2 linked regions of the Rhodopseudomonas boonkerdii genome follow. The protein of the gene in region 1 interacts with the protein of each later gene in a pairwise test. Links are inferred from orthologs where the notes say so. Each region holds a gene or a part of one and is shown on either strand. Other genes may lie near its edges.

Region 1 (4,544 bases):
AACCACATAGGCCGTCTTCACGTCGTTGAACTGCAGGCCACCCGGCCCGGCCTCACCGGCCGCAATGCCGATGAAGAGGAAGAACAACAGCAGTGGCGCGCCGAAACGCAGCGCAAGCAAGCTCGACAGGATGCCGGCCATCACCAGAACGGCGCCGAGCAGGATCGCGATACTGACTGAATCGAGTGAGTCCATGTGGCTCCAGAGGCGGAAACGCTTGCAATTCCATGCTTATCGTCGCGCTTCCGTGACGCCAAACGATTTCTGCCCAAGGTTGAGCCGCAGGCATAATTGCTGCGATTTTGGTGGCATCACGGCAACGCCGGCAATGGCGCGGCCATAACGGCTGTGTGAATCTAGCCGGTGCTCGAATCAAATATCCACCGACACCGCCCCTCCGAGATGAGACCACGATGTTCGACCTGACCGACGCTCATACGGCCGTCCTCGAAACGGCGAAATCGCTGGGCACGGAGTTCGCCTCGCCATGGTTCTATCTGCAATGCGCCGTGTTGCTGGCTGCGGCCGGCATCGCCGCCGGCATCGGCGCGCTGGCGCGGTCGCGCATAGATCTGACATCGCTGGTGATGGGATGGCCGGCGCCGCTGCGCATGTTCATCCGCGTTCTGGTCGAAAGCATATCGACGGCGGCGTTTGCCGTCCTGACCATCGTGGCCCGCGAGGGCATGCTGGCCGCAACCCTGCCAGGCCGCAGCTACCTGCTCGCCGTCGCCGCCAAAATGGCTCTGGCCTGGCTGGTGATCCGGCTGGTGACGAGCATCATCCACAATCCACTCATCGTGCGTCTCGTGTCGATCTCCGCCTGGTTGGTGGCGGCACTCAGCATTCTCGGCCTGCTACAGCCCACCCTCACTTTCCTCGATGGTCCCGGAATCGAACTGGGCGGCCTCAGGCTAACCCCTTTGCTGGTCATCAAGCTGGCCGTGCTGCTCGCGGTGGCGCTGTGGGTGGCAAATATTATCAGTAATTTCCTCGAAGGACGGATCCGCCAATCGCACGATCTCACGCCATCGGTGCAGGTGCTGCTCACCAAGCTAGTCCGCCTGCTGATGATGGTATTCGCCGTCGCGCTGGTGATGGGTGCGGTCGGGATCAATCTCGCCGCACTCGCAGTGTTCTCCGGCGCGGTCGGCGTCGGCATCGGCTTCGGCCTGCAGAAAATCGTCTCCAATTTCATCAGCGGCGTGATCCTGCTCGCCGACAAATCGGTAAAGCCCGGCGATCTCGTCACCATCGGCGACAGCTCCGGACGCATCAGCGCGATGAATACGCGCTATATCTCGGTCGCCGCCGGTGACGGCCGCGAATTCCTGATTCCCAATGAGGACCTCATCACCAAGAAAGTGGTGAACTGGACCTATACGAACAAGGACACGCTGGTGAAGGTGAATTTCGGCACCAACTACGACGCCGATCCCCGCCTCGTCTGCAAGCTGGCCATCGCTTGTGCAGCCGCATCGCCCCGCGCCTCGACGGTGAAGCCGCCGAACTGCCTGCTCGGCGACTTCGCCGAAACGGGGATGCGGTTCTCGCTGACCTTCTGGATCGATTCGCCGGACGGCATGGACGCCGTCAAGAGCGAGGTGATGCAGGCGCTGTGGGACGCCTTCAAGCGTGAGGGCATTCGCGTTCCCTATCCGGTGCGCGAGATCAAGATCCGCGGCGGCGCGCTACCGGTGGAAACGATCACCGAGGCCGCACCCGAGCCGGAATGAGCCGATGAAGCTTCCCCAGGGCCTGGTGCCGGCGACGCTGATCCGCCGCTATAAGCGCTTCCTCGCCGATGTCGAACTGACGGATGGCAGCGCGATCACCGCGCATGTGGCCAATCCCGGAGCCATGACCGGCCTGCAGGCGCCGGGCGCAAAAGTCTGGCTATCGCTATCGCCGAGCAAGACGCGAAAACTGCCTCATTCGTGGGAGCTGGTGGAGGCTGATTTCGGCAATGGGCCGGAACTGGTCGGCGTAAACACCATCCACCCCAATGCCATTGTCGCCGAGGCACTGGCGGATGGCGCAATCCCGGAACTGGCGGGCTACGCCACGATCCGCCGCGAAGTGAAATACGGTGCGGCATCCCGTGTCGATTTCCTGCTGGAACATCCCGACCGGCCCCCCTGCTACCTCGAGGTCAAGAATGTCCATTTGATGCGAACAAGGGGTTTGGCCGAATTCCCGGATTCCGTCACCGCCCGCGGCGCGCGGCATCTGGAGGAACTCGCGGCCATGGTGGCGCTCGGCGCCCGCGCCGTGCTGCTGTTCGTCGTGCAGATCGGCTCGAGCCAGCGGGTCGCCGTCGCCCGCGACATCGATCCGACCTACGGCCGTGCCTTCGACAAGGCCCGCGCCGCCGGCGTCGAAGTACTGGCCTATAGGTGCAGGATCGATCACAGCAGCATCGTGCTTGCCGGAAAAGTGCCGATAGACCCGTAACTTGTCGGTATCGTGCCGACCAGCCATGAGACGCCTGAAGGGCAGCTTTGGCTTGCACTGAGCGTCCCGATCATTAGATTGGGGCCTATCATCCCATTGTCACAGAACCAGATTTCCCGATGAGCTATATCGACGCCACCGACACCGCCCTGCGCAAGACCGGGCAGATAAAGCTGCACGGCGCTTCCGCCTTTGCCGGCATGCGCAAGGCCGGGACGCTGGTCTCGGAATGTCTGGATGCGCTGACGGATCTGGTGAAGCCTGGCCTGATGACCTCGGCAATCGACGCTTTCGTGCGCGAATTCGCCTTCAGCCACGGCGCCTTTCCGGCGACCCTGATGTATCGCGGCTATCGCTTTTCGACATGCACCTCGATCAACCATGTGGTCTGCCACGGCATGCCGGAAGCGCGCGCGCTGAAGGAAGGCGACATCGTCAATATCGACGTTACCTTCATCGTCGATGGCTGGTACGGCGACTCAAGCCGCATGTACGGCGTCGGCCAGCTGCCGCGCAAGGCCGAGCGCCTGGTCGAAGTAACCTACGAGTCCATGATGCGCGGCATCGCGGCGGTGAAGCCCGGCGCCACCACCGGCGATATTGGCCATGCGATCCAGAGTTTTGTCGAACCGCAGGGCATGAGCGTGGTGCGTGACTTCTGTGGTCACGGTCTTGGCCGCCTGTTCCACGACGAGCCGAACATTATCCATGTCGGCCGCCCCGGCGAAGGCGTGAAGCTGAAGCCCGGCATGTTCTTCACCATCGAGCCGATGATCAATCTCGGCAAGCCGCATGTGAAGGTGCTGTCTGACGGCTGGACCGCGGTGACCCGTGACCGCTCGCTGTCAGCGCAATTCGAACATACGGTCGGCGTGACCGAAACCGGCGTCGAAGTGTTCACGCTGTCGAAGCGGCATAACGAAAAGGCGCCGGCAGCGACCTGATGACTCCGCCTCCATCCTGAGAGTCTGGCTCATAAAGTGGTCTGGGGCGCTTTTTGACTGCTTTTGCTCGGGACATCCCGCGTTCAACTCAGGATCTCGCTTCTCCGTCCCTCATCCCGAGGAGCAGCTGCCGGGCGCGTCTCGAAGGATGGCGGAAAGTACCGTGTGTCACGATCTCATGGTTCGAGACACGCGCAAGAGCGCGCTCCGCACCCTGAGGGGCGGAGAGAAATCACTTTTAAGTTGCAATTGCCCACTCCCACGGCATGCTGCGAATACGCATCAGAGAGTTCGCATGCCACCGTCTCCGAACGATCGCCTGCACGGCCTCTCCGAAACGCCGCATTATCACGGCCATCGCGAGCGCCTGCGTGACCGCTTCCGCGCCGTCGGCGCCGAGGCGCTGAGCGACTACGAACTGATGGAGCTGGTGCTGTTTCGCGCGCTGCCGCGACGGGACGTGAAACCGCTGGCGAATTCGCTCATCCAGGCCTTCGGTTCGTTCGCGGAAACCATCCACGCCCCCGACGCGCACGGACTTGGCTATTAGCAGACACTCGTCGTGTCCTTCACGGAGTGGCCACCGCCGGGTGCGATGTTGCGGCCGAGCGTGACCGTTCGGTCGGGCGGAGACGGGCGATCATGCAGGCGAATTCCCTTGAGCCGGATCAGCAACGCCTCCCAGTAAATGCCGGCGATCACCTTCAGAGTTAGCAGCGGATAGGCGCAAAAAGCGCGCGTAAGCGCCGCGTCGGTCAGATCCCGGCGGGTTGCGGCGAGTTTGGCGACGATCAGCGGTCCCTGTGCATCGCGGCCGATGACCGAAACCGCCAAATCCTTCTCCGGTGGCGTGACGGAAAAGGAATAGACCATGTCGATGCTCAGGAAAGGGGAGACATAAAATGATTTGCGGCTCTCCTGTCGGATCGGGAGGCGCGCGTCGGGGGCCACCGGAATGAGATAGTTGTGACGCTGACCGAAAGTGTTGTTGACCTCATAGAAGATCGCCGAAAGCGAGCTGTCCCGCTTGTAACAGAAATAGATGCTGAGCGGATTGAATGCGTATCCCAAAATGCGCGGCATGGTGAGCAATCGGATCGCGCCGCCGGCTTCGATGCCGGCTTCCCGCAAATGCCGTTCGATCCT
Region 2 (3,815 bases), 4.9 Mb from region 1 along the record:
TTATCGAGGCCCAGCGCAGCGACGATCCGCACAGCGCCGTGGCTCTGGCGGAGGAAGCCCTGAAGCTCGCGCCGAATTCGACATGGGCCGCGCAGGCGGTGCTCGGCTTCCGCTGCGCCCAGTCCGACTGGACCGGGGCGTTGAGAATTCTCGATGACAATCTGTCCTCCGGCCTGATCGATCGCGCCGCCTATCGGCGCCAGCGTGGCGTACTGCTCACGGCCCGTGCGCTCGATGCCGAGACGAAAGACCGTGACCTCTCCCGTGACAGCGCCATGGAAGCCGTCCGCCTCGCGCCGACGCTGATTCCGGCCGCCGTGCTCGCCGCTCGGTTTCAGAGCGAGGCGCATCAGATCCGCCGCGCCATGAAAATCATCGAAACGGCATGGCTGGCGCAGCCGCACCCCGATCTCGCCGACGCCTATGCCCACGTGAAACTCGGCGATTCCGCGCGTCAGCGCCTCGTTCGCGTCGAGACGCTGGCGTCGAAGGTGCCCGGCCATGTGGAAGGCGCCCTCGCCATCGCCCGCGCGGCCATCGATGCCTCCGAATTCACTCGGGCCCGCGATGCGCTGGCGCCGTTCATCGCGGAGCCGACCCAGCGCGTCGCCATGCTGATGGCCGAGCTGGAGCGTACCGAACATGGCGACAGCGGCCGTGCCCGCGCCTGGACCCTGCGCGCCGTCCGCGCTCGTCACGATCCGGTCTGGACGGCGGACGGCTATGTCTCGGAGCGCTGGCGCCCGGTGTCTCCGGTCACCGGCCGCATCGATGCCTTCCAGTGGCAGGAACCGCTGGCCGCCTTGCCGTCCGGCGAGGCCGATCCGCTGGCCTCCCTGGAAGCCGAAATCCTGCGCGAAACCGTCCTGGCGCCGCCGATGCCGCGCCCGGCGGTTCAGCCATTGGCCGAGCCCGGCCTGGCCACGCCCATCGCCGAAAAGCCGCCCGAGCCCATCCTGACGCCCGCTACGCCGGCCGCGCCCGATCCGGAACCGATCGCGGAAACCCCGCCCGCCGATGTCCCGCCGTCGCCCAAGCCCGAACCTGCCCCGGTTCCGCTGTTTCGCGAGCGTGCCGACATCGCCAAGGGTGCCAAGCCGATAGTGCCGATTCCCGCCGTGATTCCCATCACGCGCGCGCCGGACGATCCCGGGGTCGACGAGGAAGACCCCTATCGTGACGAATTCGCGGAGTTGAACGGCGGCCAGCAGCAGGGCGGCTGGCGCGGCTTCATGCGCCGCTGGGGCGGCTGAGACCGAATGAGGCAGTGCTCGGCCTGCATGGTTCGAGACGCCCGCTGCGCGGGCCCCTCACCACGGGGGGTCTTCTACGGCGCCATACTCCTTCCCTCATCCTGAGGAGCCCGTGTAGCGGGCGTCTCGAAGGATGGCCGCAAGCGCCAGTCTCACCTTGCAAAACCGGGGTGCGGGCGATATCAGAGGCCCCAGCGCGACCGGCTTCCCAGCCGAATCGCGATCTTGGTCCGCCGCAATAGCTCAGTTGGTAGAGCACGTCATTCGTAATGACGGGGTCACAGGTTCGAGTCCTGTTTGCGGCACCAGTTTTCCGGCGCTTGCTGATGCTGCTTCTCGCACCCCAAGCTTTGACCTTCCGGACTCGACCTCCTATTTTGAGTCGATAGTTCCGTATCTTGACCCCCGAGCCTTCCATGACCGCCTCGCTGAAAGCCATCGACGGATCGGCCGATTTGCCGGTTCTGATGAACGACCTCGCTGCCCGCGCCCGCGCGGCGGCACGGGTGCTTGCGGTGGCGCCGACCGCGCAGAAGAACCGGGCGCTGGCGGCCATGGAAGCGGCGATCCGCGCGGGGTCGGCGGCGATTTTGGCGGCCAATGCCGAGGATGTGGCCGAAGTCCGCGCCAATGGCGCGACGTCGGCCTTCATCGACCGGCTGACCTTGACCGACGCGCGCGTGCAGGGGATGGCCGATGGCATCCGTGTCATCCACGACATCGCCGATCCCGTCGGGCGCGTGAGCGAGCGCTGGCAGCGGCCGAACGGCATGTTCATCGAGCGCGTGCGCGTGCCGCTGGGCGTCGTCGGCGTGATTTTCGAGAGCCGGCCGAATGTCGCGGCGGATGCCGGGGTGCTGTGTCTGAAGTCGGGCAATGCGGTGATTTTGCGCGGCGGCTCCGACAGTTTCCGCTCCTGCCGCGCCATCCATGAATGCCTCGTGCAGGGCCTGCGCGAAGCCGGATTGCCGGAGGCCGCAATCTCGCTGGTGCCGACGCGGGATCGCGCCGCGGTGGGGCTGATGCTCACCGGCCTGAACGGCGGCCTCGATGTGATCGTGCCGCGCGGCGGCAAGAGCCTGGTCGCCCGTGTCGAGGCGGAAGCGCGGGTGCCGGTGTTCGCGCATCTCGAAGGCGTCAATCACGTCTATGTGGATCGTGCCGCCAAGCTCGATATGGCGAAGTCGATCGTGCTGAACGCCAAGATGCGCCGGCCGGGCGTCTGCGGCGCCGCCGAGACGCTGCTGGTGGACAAGGCTGTGGCCGGTACGCATCTGAAGCCGCTGGTGGAGATGCTGCTGGCCGCCGGCTGCGAGGTGCGCGGCGATGATGCCGTACAGCAGGCGGATGCGCGCGTGAAACCTGCGACCGCCGAGGATTGGGATACCGAATACGAGGACGCGATCATTGCGGCGCGCGTGGTCGATGGTCTCGACGATGCGCTGGGGCACATCCACGCGCATTCCTCGCATCATACCGATGCCGTGGTGACCGAGGACGATGCGGTGGCGGCCCGCTTCCTCAATGAGGTCGATTCCGCCATCGTGCTGCACAATGCCTCGACCCAATTCGCCGATGGCGGCGAGTTCGGCTTCGGCGCCGAAATCGGCATCGCCACCGGCAAATTCCACGCCCGCGGCCCCGTCGGCGCCGAACAGCTGACCAGCTTCAAATATCGCGTCCACGGCACCGGGCAGACGCGGCCGTGATGGATTGCCTGCGGGCGCCACGATCACCGGTCTTCATGCACGGCCTGCCGCCGCTCAGCGAGGGTTTGCGAATCGGGTTGCTGGGGGGGTCGTTCAATCCGCCCCATGCGGCCCATCGCGCCGCGACGCTGTTCTCCATGAAGCGGCTGCAGCTGGATGTTGTCTGGTGGCTGGTGTCCCCAGGTAATCCATTGAAATATAACGGTAATCTTCATGCTCTCAGAGAGCGTGCCGAAGCGGCTGCCAGGGTTGCCGATCATCCGCGGATCATCGTCAGTTGTCTCGAAAGCGTCATTGGTACACGCTATACCGTCGATACCGTCACCTATCTGCGCCGGCGATGCTCGCAAGCTCGTTTCGTCTGGATCATGGGAGCCGACAATCTCGCCCAGTTTCACCGCTGGGGGCGATGGCAGCAGATTGCGGACAGCATTCCGATCGCCGTTATCGACCGCGCCTCGCCCAGTCCGGCGTCGCAAGGTTGCCGCGCTTTGGCCGCACAGGCGCCGCAAGCTCTGGCGCGCTTTCGGGTCAAAGAGGGCGATTCCGGCTCTCTGGCGGAGCGCAATCCGCCCGCCTGGACGTTCCTGTCCGGCCTGAAACTGACCATGTCCTCCACGCGCCTGCGGAACCCGGACGGCAGCTGGAAAAGCTGAGTCCCCCTGCAACCGCGAGGCGTGCTAGTATGTTTGCGTGCTGGACGTGTGAGTCCGGCGAACACATATGCGTATTGGATCAACCGGGCGCCGGATCTGGCGATCCCTCATAGTGAAAGGAACGGTCACCTGGCCACCTCATTGCCCAAGACGGGCGCTTCCAAAAAGACTCCGTCCAAGAATGTTCAGTCAGCGGC

The links. Proteins that work in one complex are often made in the same cells at the same time.
Region 2: the proteins of sfsA (region 1) and E0H22_RS01025 interact in binary tests that used the Escherichia coli proteins (3 or more experiments, as listed by UniProt). The link is inferred for Rhodopseudomonas boonkerdii from one-to-one orthologs.

Annotation. Positions count from the first base shown.
Region 1 is NZ_CP036537.1:5,098,742-5,103,285, forward strand. The notes cover bases 746-3,597. They hold sfsA (DNA/RNA nuclease SfsA), read left to right. Parts: upstream 746-1,740; coding sequence 1,741-2,454; downstream 2,455-3,597. Other genes in these bases: E0H22_RS23410 (mechanosensitive ion channel family protein), read left to right, coding at 746-1,736; map (type I methionyl aminopeptidase), read left to right, coding at 2,574-3,398. In the rest of the region: E0H22_RS23405 (potassium/proton antiporter), read right to left, coding at 1-195; more of E0H22_RS23410, read left to right, coding at 414-745; E0H22_RS23430 (DUF1365 domain-containing protein), read right to left, coding at 3,945-4,544. UniProt on the Escherichia coli protein: Binds to DNA non-specifically. Could be a regulatory factor involved in maltose metabolism.
Region 2 is NZ_CP036537.1:223,960-227,774, reverse strand. Bases 847-3,815 are described here. They hold E0H22_RS01025 (glutamate-5-semialdehyde dehydrogenase), read left to right. Parts: upstream 847-1,669; coding sequence 1,670-2,962; downstream 2,963-3,815. Other genes in these bases: E0H22_RS01020 (nicotinate-nucleotide adenylyltransferase), read left to right, coding at 3,028-3,618; E0H22_RS01035 (heme biosynthesis protein HemY), read left to right, coding at 847-1,253. In the rest of the region: more of E0H22_RS01035, read left to right, coding at 1-846. UniProt on the Escherichia coli protein: Catalyzes the NADPH-dependent reduction of L-glutamate 5-phosphate into L-glutamate 5-semialdehyde and phosphate. The product spontaneously undergoes cyclization to form 1-pyrroline-5-carboxylate.